DNA from 2 places in the Bacillus sp. N5-665 genome. Region 1 is predicted to be linked to the other one. Evidence: riboswitches for the same ligand, from Rfam matches in the RefSeq annotation. Region 1 holds a riboswitch; the other holds the start of a gene.
What was found. A riboswitch is a leader RNA that binds a small molecule or an ion and turns the genes downstream of it on or off. The one in region 1 is predicted to bind S-adenosylmethionine.
Positions count from the first base shown of each region.

Region 1 (6,047 bases):
GAGGCTACACAATGCAAAACACAGTAAAACTAGATGAAATCGATCATAAAATTATGAACTTGTTATATGAAAATGCGAGAATTTCTGTTTCAGAAATAGGACGTATTATATCCATGACGCAGCCTGCTGTAAAAGAACGCATTAACAAACTTGAAGATCAAGGCGTTATAGCTGCATACCGAACGAAATTTGAGCCTTCTAAAATTAATAAGAACATTCAAGCATTCATCATGTTTAAAACGAGTCAATGCTCTGATTTCATCCAATTTTGTAATGCCGCTCCCGAAGTAACTGATTTATATCGAATTAGCGGGGAGTTTAATTATATGATGAAGGTCATGAGCGATTCGATGGATTCTCTCGCTACATTTTTAGACTCCTTAATGCAATTTGGATTATCGTCTCCTTTAATTGTTTTAAAGAGTGAGTTTGAGGAGAAATTGTCGTTCTGATAAGAGGGTACTAAGATAAAGATACCGAGTGTATGTGGAAAAATTTTTATATAATATAAAAAGAACCAGCCATAGGCTGGTTCTTTTTTCATTCAATTTCCTACTAGAAAATCCAGAGATACGTCTCCTTCTCACCTATCCCTGATTTCTCTGCGCCTCTCTAAACTCCTCCTTCACCTTCTCTAACAACCCTTCTACTGTAATTAATCGATACGCTGTATTTGCTAGTGCTTTTGCGGATGTAATTAATGCTTTATCTCCTAATTCTGAACGTGCTGCTTCTCTAAATTCATTCGTATGCGCAATTAAATCGTCTGGACCGATTTTAATGTACGGATGAATGGTCGGTACGACTTGGCTTACGTTTCCTGCGTCTGTTGAGCCGATGCCAAATCTTTCTTTCCGATTTACGTCTTCACCTTGTAATTCTAATTCTTCGGCTACGACGTCATTAAATGTTTTTGTTACGAGTAGTTCATCGATTTCATTTTGGAATTGATGAATTTTCACTTTCGTACCTGTTGCTAATGCTGCTCCTTGTGCGATATTTTTTACTTTTTCTGTTACTTCTGCACATCTTTTTCGCGTTGCTGCGCGGATGAAGAACCTTGCTGCGGCGTAGTCAGGAATAATGTTAGGTGCTTTTCCGCCTTCTGTAATAACGCCATGAATTTTCACATCTGACGGAAGTTGCTGGCGAAGTGCATTAATGCTGTTATACAGCTGAATAATCGCATCTAATGCGTTAATTCCTTCTTCCGGTGAAGCTGCGGCATGAGCTGTTTTTCCGTAAAAATGAAAATCAAGTGGATCGACTGCTAGTGAAGGGCTCGTTGGCGCTGTTTTTCCGCTCGGATGAATCATAAGTGCCGCATCAATATCTTTAAATAACCCCGCTTTTACATAACTCGCTTTCGCACTACCATTTGGTCCTCCTTCTTCAGCTGGAGTACCAAACACGACAACTTCCCCGCCAATTTCTTCAAGCGTTTCTGATAATGCAATCGCAGCCGCAACACTAATTGTGCCAATTAAATTGTGACCACATGCATGACCGAGTCCTGGTAAAGCGTCATACTCAGCTAAAAATGCGATAACTGGCCCTTGTTTTCCTGAACTTTTTCGCGCGATAAAACCTGTTTCATGTCCAGCTATATTGTGTTGTAACTGAAATCCTGCGCTTCCTAATAATAAACTCAACGTTCTTGATGCATAAAACTCTTGGTTACCAATCTCCGGATTCGCATGAATATCGTGACTTGTTTCTATGTACTTTTCCTTATTTCTTTCAATACTCTCTTCAATTGTTTTTCTTTGTGACGTTACTCCAGTCGCTCCCATTTTTCTTCCCCCTTATATTTTCACGTAAAAAAGCCTCTTTCTAAAAGATAGAAAGAGGCTTCTGTATATACAGTCAAAATGAGCTTCTTTCTTATCTTTCAAGTTACCTTGCTGGAATTGGCACAGTATTCATAAAGAATCCGCTGCCGAGGTGTCATAGGGCCAGTCCCTCAACCTCTCGTGATAAGAATTTTCATAAGATTATATTAAATTACATTCATTCTAAGTTCATTCCGATTAAAAGTCAAGGAATTCCTATCCGAATTTACCGAATATCTAAAAATCCTTTTAACACACCAATTGTTTCCGGTGCTTGTAATCTTGCACATACGTACGGAAATTCCATACTACCTTCAAACATCATTTGAGATGTGAGCGGTGCTCCTGCCCAAAAGATTTCATCATCGATTACGATAAACGGGAATGCTTTATTTTGTCTTTGTAACTTTACATTTTTTAACGGAACTGGTCCATCACTATACACTGTTATTTGCGCATTTGTGCGCATTAACGCTTGCCATACTCGTTTATCCACTTGCTTTGTACTTGGAAGCGAAATAATAATTTTTCGTTTTGCGGCTAAAATATCTTTCAATAACCCTTTCGGCTCTTCAAGATTCATTTCCATAAACCAGCGTAAACGTTTCGAAATTTTTCGTTCCCACAATTGTCTTGATGTCGTGCGATCATACACATCTCCGTGCCGTTCTATATGAGCTGTTAATTGTGATAACGCTTGTTTTCTCGAAAGGTTTTTACGCATATAATGGCAATCTGATAATTGAATGAACTTCCCTCTCGCTCTCGTTACGGCTACATTGACGAGGCGATGGTTTTTGTGATCAAAGAATAACACGCCAGGACGTTCTTGCGGATAACTATCCACTGTATCAAATATCATCATATCTCTTTCAGAACCTTGGAATTTATGAACTGTTGCCGCTAAAACTGGTATGTTTTGATATTTCGTTCTCTGCAACATTTCTCTAATACACGTTGATAAAAAGCGGGATTGTGCCCTGTAAGGTGTAACAACACCGATCGATTGAACACCATCTAACAGTCCGATTAACATCATTTGCATCGCTACTAAACCAGACATAATGTTAAATCGAGAACCAGAAGCAGCGTCTTTTAACGAAAAGGCTCCCATTAAACTCGTATCAAATAAAACACTTGCCTCATTTGCGAACGGTTGTAGCTGCGCAAGTTCTTTACGGTCTGAAACAGACGGATGATCATATACTCTATTTTTATAAATAAACGAATTTGTAAACTTCGATATATCCGCATGCATACGTCTTTGTTCCTGCAGCATAAATAGGTTCGGATGTGCTTCTGATTTATTGACAGAATCAACAATCCCAGCATGGTAAAACATATCTTCCCCAAGCCATTTTCGAACGAGTTCATGGTTCGCCATCGCAATTGGAGGTAACTGTAAAAAGTCTCCACAAACGACAATACGTTTTCCAAGTGAAGCAGCTAATGCAATTTGCGGAACATATGCCATACTCACTTCATCTACGACAACTAAATCAAATGTACGCTCATAAATAAGTGAATCAATGGCACATTTCGATAAAGTTGCGCCGATTACTTTCGCATTTTCAATGTATTCTTTTTCTACTTCTTTAATTTTCGCTTTTTGCTTTCGAAGATCACTTTCAATCTCTTGTATACGCTTCTTATCAGCAGAAGTCGCTTTATATGATAAAATCTTTTCACGAAGATCTTGTCGTGTTTCTTCTAAATAGAGTCTTTCTTCCCCCCATGATCCGTTCGTCGTTTCAACTAGCTTCGACGTAAGTAATGTTTCATGATTTCGTATATGTTCATGTTGACTATAACCGTAACGAACAATTTCGCCAGGTGTCCATTTCTTTTTCTTCTCAATTTGCTTCGTTACTTCGCTCATTAATACGTCTACTGCCGCATTACTATGAGCTAATACAAGTACCGATTTTCCTTTTTGATAATGAGCCGAAATAATACGTGATAAATTGTAAGACTTCCCTGTTCCAGGTGGTCCCCACACGTACGTTGTCGGATTGTAAAACGAACGATACGCCAATTCATTTTTCGGATTTTTCATCTTCTCAATATGTTTCGGACTGCTCGTCCCATCAACAAGACGCTTTATACGATTACGTTTTAACTTATCTTTATGTGCCTCTTTTAATCGCTCTTGTAGTTGCTCTAACAATTGCCACGGTTCACTGTATAAAACAGCTTCTCGTATTTCACCTTGTATATAATCATTTAATTTCAGTTCTATTTCTAATCCATGTACAGATAATACTTCTCCTGTCGCTTCCTCACCATCAAACTCAATTCGAATTGGTGAACCTTCAGGTAAGCTTACTTCCGAAATAAGCTGAAATACGTATACTGTACTTTCATAATCTGTATATAAAAAACGACCGTTCATAATAGAAATTTTACTACCACCTATCGTTTTCCAATGTTTAATTTCATACGCTAATGCATAATGCCACTCTTTCATCGTTGCCGATAATGAAGGAGTTTGAGTAGGTGTATTCATCGTATAATCTCCTTCCTTCTCCCCAAACATACTTTCTCACTATACCATATAACAAGCTAAAATTTGTAAGGTTTTTATCTTGCTTATTTTCTTAATTTTCAATAACATATTGTATATAATTTTCAGAAAGAAGGGATTTACATGCCAGTTAGAAGAATTGAACACGTCGGTCTTATGGTCGCAAACTTAGAAACATCTATTTCATTTTATGAAGAAGTAGTTGGCTTACAACTCATTAAACGTATGGGTCACCCGAATCCAGACTTAAAACTCGCTTTTTTAGGTGTGGAAGAATCGAAGGAAACGATACTCGAACTTATTGAAGGTTATAACTCTTCTCTTCCGGCAGAAGGAAAAGTACATCATATTTGTTTTAAAGTAGATTCATTAGAAGATGAAATTGAAAGAATACAGAAACACGGCGTAACCTTTCTATTAGGAGAAGAAATTGAAACATTACCAGATGGAACACGTTACATATTCTTCGCTGGTCCTGATGGAGAATGGATTGAGTTTTTTGAAACGGAGAGATAAAGTGAGACTTTAGTCAGCCTACAATTAGCGGGATAATAACTTTATTATCAACATAAGGAGTAGAAACTGATGAATACAGTTTTTATTATCGTTTTTTGGATACTTATACTCTTTCCAATCCTTTACGTAATCAAGATAAAGCATTGGAATTTAAAAGTAGCTGCCTTATTTGTTGGAAGAATTCTATTAAGTATTATCTTTTTCATAAATGGAATTGTGTTAGGACTGCAACGAAATTGGGCAGAGCCTCCCTATGAAACAGAATGGGATTTCTTTATAAATTCTTTATTACACGGTAAAGCTGATGCACTTATACACTTATTACTTCTAATTATTATTGTCACATTCGACTTAATAATCTTATTTTATTATAGAAATAAAAAAATTAGGGTATTTCCCTATTTCTTTCATCTTGGCTCATATTAATGCGTGGGAAACAACATAATTGATTATATGCCAAAACAAAGACAAAAACGGACCTGTTATCAGGTCTTTTCTTGCTTTTTCTGTTACACTCCTTTAAAAACAACATAAGTCAAACAAAATTCGCCATACATGTTATAAAATTATATTTTCTTTCATATTTTGCAACATGTATAGACAGGTATAATAGAACTTTATCAATTTTATTGGATAAACATGGGCAGATAAATAAGCCACACTATTAAATTCGAATACGAATAATTATATTAAGTTTCAAAAAAGGAGATGAATTATTTTGAGGTCATATTTCCCAAAATGATTTTCAACCTCAAAGCAGAAAAGAGACTGCCGTAGAATTTCCCCTGCTTTTCCAGCTTAATTCCCTCCTGTTCTCCATATAATATATCTACCTTGATTCAATTTATGTTTTAAATTGTTATTTTTCATATAATCTTTCTCCACCTCGATCAAGCTAACAAAAGTACATTTCATCTTACTTTCTCATTATATAGACTATACCAATTTCTCTTCTCACTTAATGGTTTCGTTTATGTTAAAAAAATAGAGCCTCAGGGACGAAATCCTGAGACTCTATTTTTATTTTAAAAAGGACAGCATGATTTTCTCTGTTTCTTCTTTACTTAAATCACCTGCAAGAATTAAGACTTGATAAGCGCTATTCTTTCCTTTTGCAGGAACAATCATTTGCATTACTTTATAGGTTTCCTCTGTATCAAGACTTTCAACTAAGG
Region 1 is NZ_CP093325.1:2,307,205-2,313,251, reverse strand. It holds gene MNO09_RS14495 (Lrp/AsnC family transcriptional regulator) at 12-452, shown strand; gene MNO09_RS14490 (M20 family metallopeptidase) at 588-1,793, opposite strand; SAM riboswitch class I at 1,882-1,983, opposite strand; gene MNO09_RS14485 (AAA domain-containing protein) at 2,059-4,368, opposite strand; gene MNO09_RS14480 (VOC family protein) at 4,480-4,872, shown strand; gene MNO09_RS14475 (hypothetical protein) at 4,942-5,298, shown strand; gene MNO09_RS14470 (M56 family metallopeptidase) at 5,893-6,047, opposite strand, start outside.

Region 2 (6,047 bases), 940 kb from region 1:
ATTGGGACCCATTACAGCTACGATCAATGTAAAACTATACCCAACGCACTGAATAAGTGAAATCTGTAACATTCCGTTATTCACTATTAAAATAGAAGCAATAATCCAAAACGATACGATATTCATTACTGTAAAACCAATTTGCTTCCACGTTTCCTGTCTATCCCTTTCCATTACTTTTACAAGTTCATTTGCATATTCTTTCGGTGAGCTTCCGAAAATATCTTCTACACTTTTCCCATCACTCTCACCCTCAATTAAATAGAGTTCCGCATCTTCTATAAAATTTTCAATATCGCTTTCTTTCACACTCTTTGCCGCTAAAAATAATCTCATTTCTAATAAAAAATTTCGTGCTTCACTTGATAACATTATTTTTTTCTCCCCTTCCCTTCAAGTAGACGCTCTACACTACTTTGCATCGCTTCCCAGCGATCCATAAATTCATTAAGTGCTTCCTCACCTTTTTCTGTTAATGTATAATATTTCCGCTTTGGACCAGATGGAGATTCCTTCATTACACTTGTTATTAATCCTTCCTTTTGCATTCGTATTAATAACGGATAAATACTTCCCTCACTCGCCATAGTAAAGCCATACTTCGCTAGCTTTTCACTCATTTCATAACCGTATATTTCACCTTCAGAAATAATAGCAAGTAAGCATCCTTCTAAAATCCCTTTCAGCATTTGACTTGTCGACATAATTCAAATCCTTCCACTATCTTGTTTTACAAGATAGATAAGTGTAAGTATCTTGCTTTACAAAATAGTATAGCAGAGACTATTTTGCAAAACAAGATAGCTAACGATATTTTTCCAAATCTTTGCAGGATTTTTATAAACCACTCTCTAAATAGAGCAATATGAGAATTTTATTATGAAGGGATGTTTTTCATCATGGTCACAAATCGAGTTGTTTTTTTAACAGGCGCTGCAAGTGGCATTGGTTATGAAATGGGAAACGCTTTTGCAAAAGAAGGTGCAAAAGTTGTGATTACCGATCGTCTTGAAGAACGTGCAAAAGAAGCTGCTGAACAATTACAAAAAGAAGGCTATCAAGCTATCGGTTTAAAATGTGATGTTACATCTGAAGAAGAAATTACCGCTGCAATTTCTCAAACCGTTACGCATTTCGGTTCATTACATATATTAATTAACAACGCAGGAATGCAGCACGTTTCACCAATTGAAGATTTTCCAACTGAAAAGTTCGAACTACTTATTAAAATTATGCAAATCGCTCCTTTTATCGCAATTAAGCATGCCTTCCCAATCATGAAAAAACAAAAGTATGGCCGAATTATTAATGTAGCCTCCATTAATGGCCTCGTTGGATTTGCAGGAAAATCCGCCTACAATAGCGCGAAGCATGGCGTAATCGGATTAACAAAAGTTGCAGCTTTAGAAGGCGCTACTCACGGAATTACCGTTAATGCGCTTTGTCCTGGTTATGTCGATACCCCACTTGTACGTAATCAACTACAAGATTTAGCTACTACACGAAATGTACCACTTGAAAATGTTTTAGAAGATGTTATTTATCCACTTGTACCACAAAAACGCTTATTGCAAGTACAAGAAATCTCTGATTATGCTATGTTTTTAGCGAGTGAAAAAGCAAGAGGTATAACTGGACAAGCCGTTGTTATCGATGGTGGTTATACTGCTCAATAAAGTGAAGGCTTTTACTTCCCATTAATGCGAGGTAAAAAATAAAGTTTGCTCACGAAGAGCAAACTTTATTTTACTTTCTATCGCGAGGACCTTCCTACTTTAGTAATTGTTTAGGGAGTTTCTCGATTGCAACAATTACCCCATCTAATTTACTTTCAATACGATGGAGTAAATATAATGTTACAACAATCGGAAACCCTACATTACCTATCATCCTGATCCACTCTTCCATCTTTCTCTCCCCCTTTCATTATATAAATAAGAGTACGAAATACATTTAGGCATAAAAAAACAAGCTATTATGTATTAGCTTGTCTTTCAAATAATGATGCAATTTCCCGTTTATAATCTCCATGTATGATGCCTTTTTCAGTAATAATACCTGTAATTAATTCATTCGGTGTTACGTCAAATGCAGGATTATAAACATCAGTTCCAATTGGCGCCACTTGTTTTTCAAAAATTTTCGTAACTTCGGTTTCATCTCTTTCTTCAATAACAATTTCTGTACCTATTTGTTTCGTAATATCAAACGTAGATAACGGAGCTGCAACGTAAAATGGAATATCGAAATACTTTGCTAATATAGCTAAATTCATTGTTCCGATTTTATTTGCTGTATCTCCATTTGCGACAATTCGGTCCGCTCCTACAATAATTGCGTTTATTTCTTTCGTTTGAATAGCATGCGCTGCCGTATTATCTGTAATAAGTGTTACATCAATATTTGCCTGTTTTAATTCCCATGTCGTTAAACGCCCGCCTTGTAAAACCGGTCTCGTTTCACACGCATACGCATGTAAACGTACACCTTTTTCTTTCCCAATATAAAACGGTGCTAATGCAGTACCATATCTAGCAGTTGCAATACTTCCAGCGTTACAAATTGTTAAAATGTTATCACCGTCTTTAAAGCATGTTAATGCATGTTCTCCAATACTCCGGCATACCGCTTCATCTTCTTGCTGAATGAGAAGTGCTTCTTCTTCTAATATTTTTTGTGCTTCTTTTATTTTAGTAATTTCTCGAATGGATTCTCTCATACGATCGATTGCCCAAAATAAATTGACTGCTGTCGGGCGTGACGTTCCTAAATAATTACAATCTCTATTAAACTTCTTTTGAAATTCTTCCATATGTACAGTATTATATTTTTTTGATGCAAGCGCCAAACCAAATGCAGCTACAATTCCAATTGCAGGTGCTCCTCGTACTTCTAGCATGACAATACTTTTCCATACCTCTTCAATCGTCGTTAATGTTTTGTATTCTGTACTATGCGGCAACTTTGTTTGATTTAATACTGCAATGGCATCACCTTTCCAACTGACAGACCTCGGAACAGTAACAATTGTACTCATGCTTTTACCCCTCCAGAAACTGTCTGTTGAAATAACGTTCGGAACAGTTGAATGTCAGCGCTCTTAGATTCATATTTTATTAGTTCTTTACCTAAGGATAGCGCTTGTTTTTTAGCTTGGATTCTCGTTTCTTTATTTGCTATTTCATCTAAATCAGCTACATGTGCTAAACCAATTGTTCTACGTATAAGCTCACATCCAGCAAATCCAACGGCATCCGTAAAAATATTTTGCAAAATAATTGGCAACCATTGTTTCTCTTTCGTATATGCTTCTACGCCTTCTCCAATCCATAATTTCGTAAAAGCTTCTACAAAATAACTCCATGTTTTCTCAATATGGAAAAATAGCACACTTCTTTTTTCCTCTTCACGGGATAGTGCATTTAATAATAAATTTGCAATAAATTGACCAAGGTCAAATCCAAATGGACCGTATGTTGCAAATTCTGGATCAATTACTTTCGTTTCAGCAGGTGATGAAAAAATACTACCAGTATGTAAATCACCATGAATAAGCGCTTCTTTTCTTGTTAAGAACTTATATTTATATTGCGCGACTTTTAATTTTAAATTTTTGTCATTCCACAGTTCATCCACCGCTAGTTGTAACTCTGGTTCATAATCATTCGTATCATAATGACTAAACGGATCTGTAAACACTAAATCTTCCGTAATTTTACTAAGATCTGGATTAACAAATTCACTATCTAACACTCTTTTCTCTTCTGATTGTAAACCGAAATCTGAAGTATAAAACAAAACATGTGCTAGAAAGCGACCAATATGTTGGGATAAAAGTGGGTACTCCTCTCCATCTATTAATCCTTTTCTTGTAATTGTTAGCCTTGATAAGTCTTCTATGACCGTTACTGCTAACTCTTCATCATGACTGTACACTACCGGCACATATTCCGGCACATACTTCGCAAAAATTTGTAATGCTTTACTTTCAATCGTCGCTCTTTTTATAGACAGTGGCCAGCTCTCACCAACTACTTTCGCATATGGCAGTGCTTGTTTTATTATAATAGACTTCTCTCCATCATCTAATTTGAACACGTAATTTAAATTTCCATCTCCAATTTCATGACAAACTACATTTGCTTTCTTTTCAAAATAACCGTGTTCTTTCGCATATTGTATAGCTGTTGTTTCAGTTAATGAATAATATCCCATCGTCTTCTCCCCCTTTTTTAAATTCAGAGGTTTTTCTGACGTAGAAAAACCTCTTTCCACAAAGAAAGAGGTTTGAAGTTTATCTTCTCCCCTCTTATCTGCCAGAAAGGTTTACTTTCTGCTGGAATTAGCACCGTGCCTTTTGGCGTAAATAAACGCCCCATTTCACAATGGTATTACGGTCGGTTGCTGGGCTTCATCGGGCCAAATCCCTCCACCTGCTCTTGATAAGAGTTGTATAATTTTTTGAATTTTTAACTTTATGTTGAAGACTATACCAAGAATAAAAATCACTTGTCAATATTTTATTTGTATAATTCTGGACGACGATCTGCAAAAACTGGAATTCCTTTGCGTACTTCTTTAATTTTCTCAAAATGAAGCTCTCCAAATAAAATTGATTCTTCTTCATTCGCTTCTACAACAACTTCGCCCCAAGGATCGACAATTAAAGAATGACCGGCAAACTCATTATTCGGATCCTTTCCTGCCCTATTACATGCAACAACATAACACTGATTTTCAACTGCTCTTGCTTGCAATAGCAAACGCCAATGAGCTAAACGAACCAATGGCCATTCTGCTACAACAAATAAAACTTTTGCACCTTTAGCAGTATGAACACGCATCCACTCCGGAAAACGAATGTCATAACAAATTGTACCGGCGCACTCTACATCATCTAGCTTAAATTCACCTGTACTATTTCCAGCGATTAAATATTTATGTTCATCCATAAGCTGAAATAAATGTACTTTACTATATTCATTGACTAGTTCTCCTTCCTTGTTTACCACATACATTGTATTTGTAACACCTTGCTCTGTTTGCTTCGCTATAGACCCACCGACAATATGTACACCATATTGCTTCGACCATTCTTTCAGCTTTTCTTTCGTTTGCAATCCATCCCTATCTGCAATTTCAGTAAGCCTCGTTAAATCATATCCCGTTGTCCATAGTTCTGGTAAGACAATAACGTCTGGTCTTTCCTTCATCGCTTCGCTTATTTTATTTTTAGCATTCTCAATATTTTTTTCTACATCTCCAAAGACAATGTCCATTTGAATACATGCGACTTTCATTTTGTCAGCCCCATTCATAATTTTTTCTTTACAAAATACTGGAAAGATTATATCATTTGTCACTAGAATTGTAACAACTTTCAAAAGAGGTGGAAAGTATGAAATTATTTCAACCTTCTGAGATAGTAACATCATTGCCAACACAATTTTTCGCTTCACTTGTTGCAAAAGTTAACAAAGTCGTAGCAGCTGGTCACGATGTTATTAATCTTGGTCAAGGTAATCCAGATCAACCAACACCGCAGCATATCGTAAAAGCTTTACAAGATGCTGCTGAAAAGACCATTCATCATAAATATCCGCCATTTCGCGGACACGAAAGTTTAAAAGAAGCCGTGGCAACATTCTATCAACGCGAATATGATGTAGTAGTAAATCCAAAAACAGAAGTTGCTATTTTGTTTGGTGGAAAAGCTGGATTAGTAGAATTACCACTTTGTTTTACAAACCCTGGTGATACTATTCTCGTTCCAGATCCAGGCTATCCAGATTATTTATCAGGAGTTGCTTTAGCAAAAGCACAATTTGAAACAATGCCGCTTATTGCAGAAAATAATTTTTTACCAGATTATACAAAAATTGATGCCACTACCGCTGAGCGTGCAAAGTTAATGTTTTTAAACTATCCAAATAATCCTACCGGTGCTACTGCATCAAAAGATTTCTTTGATGAAACCATTCATTTTGCTAATAAACATAATATATTAGTCATTCATGATTTTGCTTACGGTGCTATTGGATTCGATG
Region 2 is NZ_CP093325.1:1,371,560-1,377,606, reverse strand. It holds gene MNO09_RS09660 (DUF1129 domain-containing protein) at 1-372, opposite strand, end outside; gene MNO09_RS09655 (PadR family transcriptional regulator) at 372-704, opposite strand; gene MNO09_RS09650 (3-hydroxybutyrate dehydrogenase) at 900-1,676, shown strand; gene MNO09_RS09645 (YvrJ family protein) at 1,771-1,908, opposite strand; gene mtnA (S-methyl-5-thioribose-1-phosphate isomerase) at 1,976-3,037, opposite strand; gene mtnK (S-methyl-5-thioribose kinase) at 3,034-4,215, opposite strand; SAM riboswitch class I at 4,307-4,449, opposite strand; gene MNO09_RS09630 (carbon-nitrogen family hydrolase) at 4,521-5,384, opposite strand; gene MNO09_RS09625 (pyridoxal phosphate-dependent aminotransferase) at 5,399-6,047, shown strand, end outside.
Region 2: it holds a riboswitch for S-adenosylmethionine, as region 1 does, so the genes downstream of both, mtnK (S-methyl-5-thioribose kinase) here and MNO09_RS14490 (M20 family metallopeptidase) in region 1, are expected to answer to the same signal.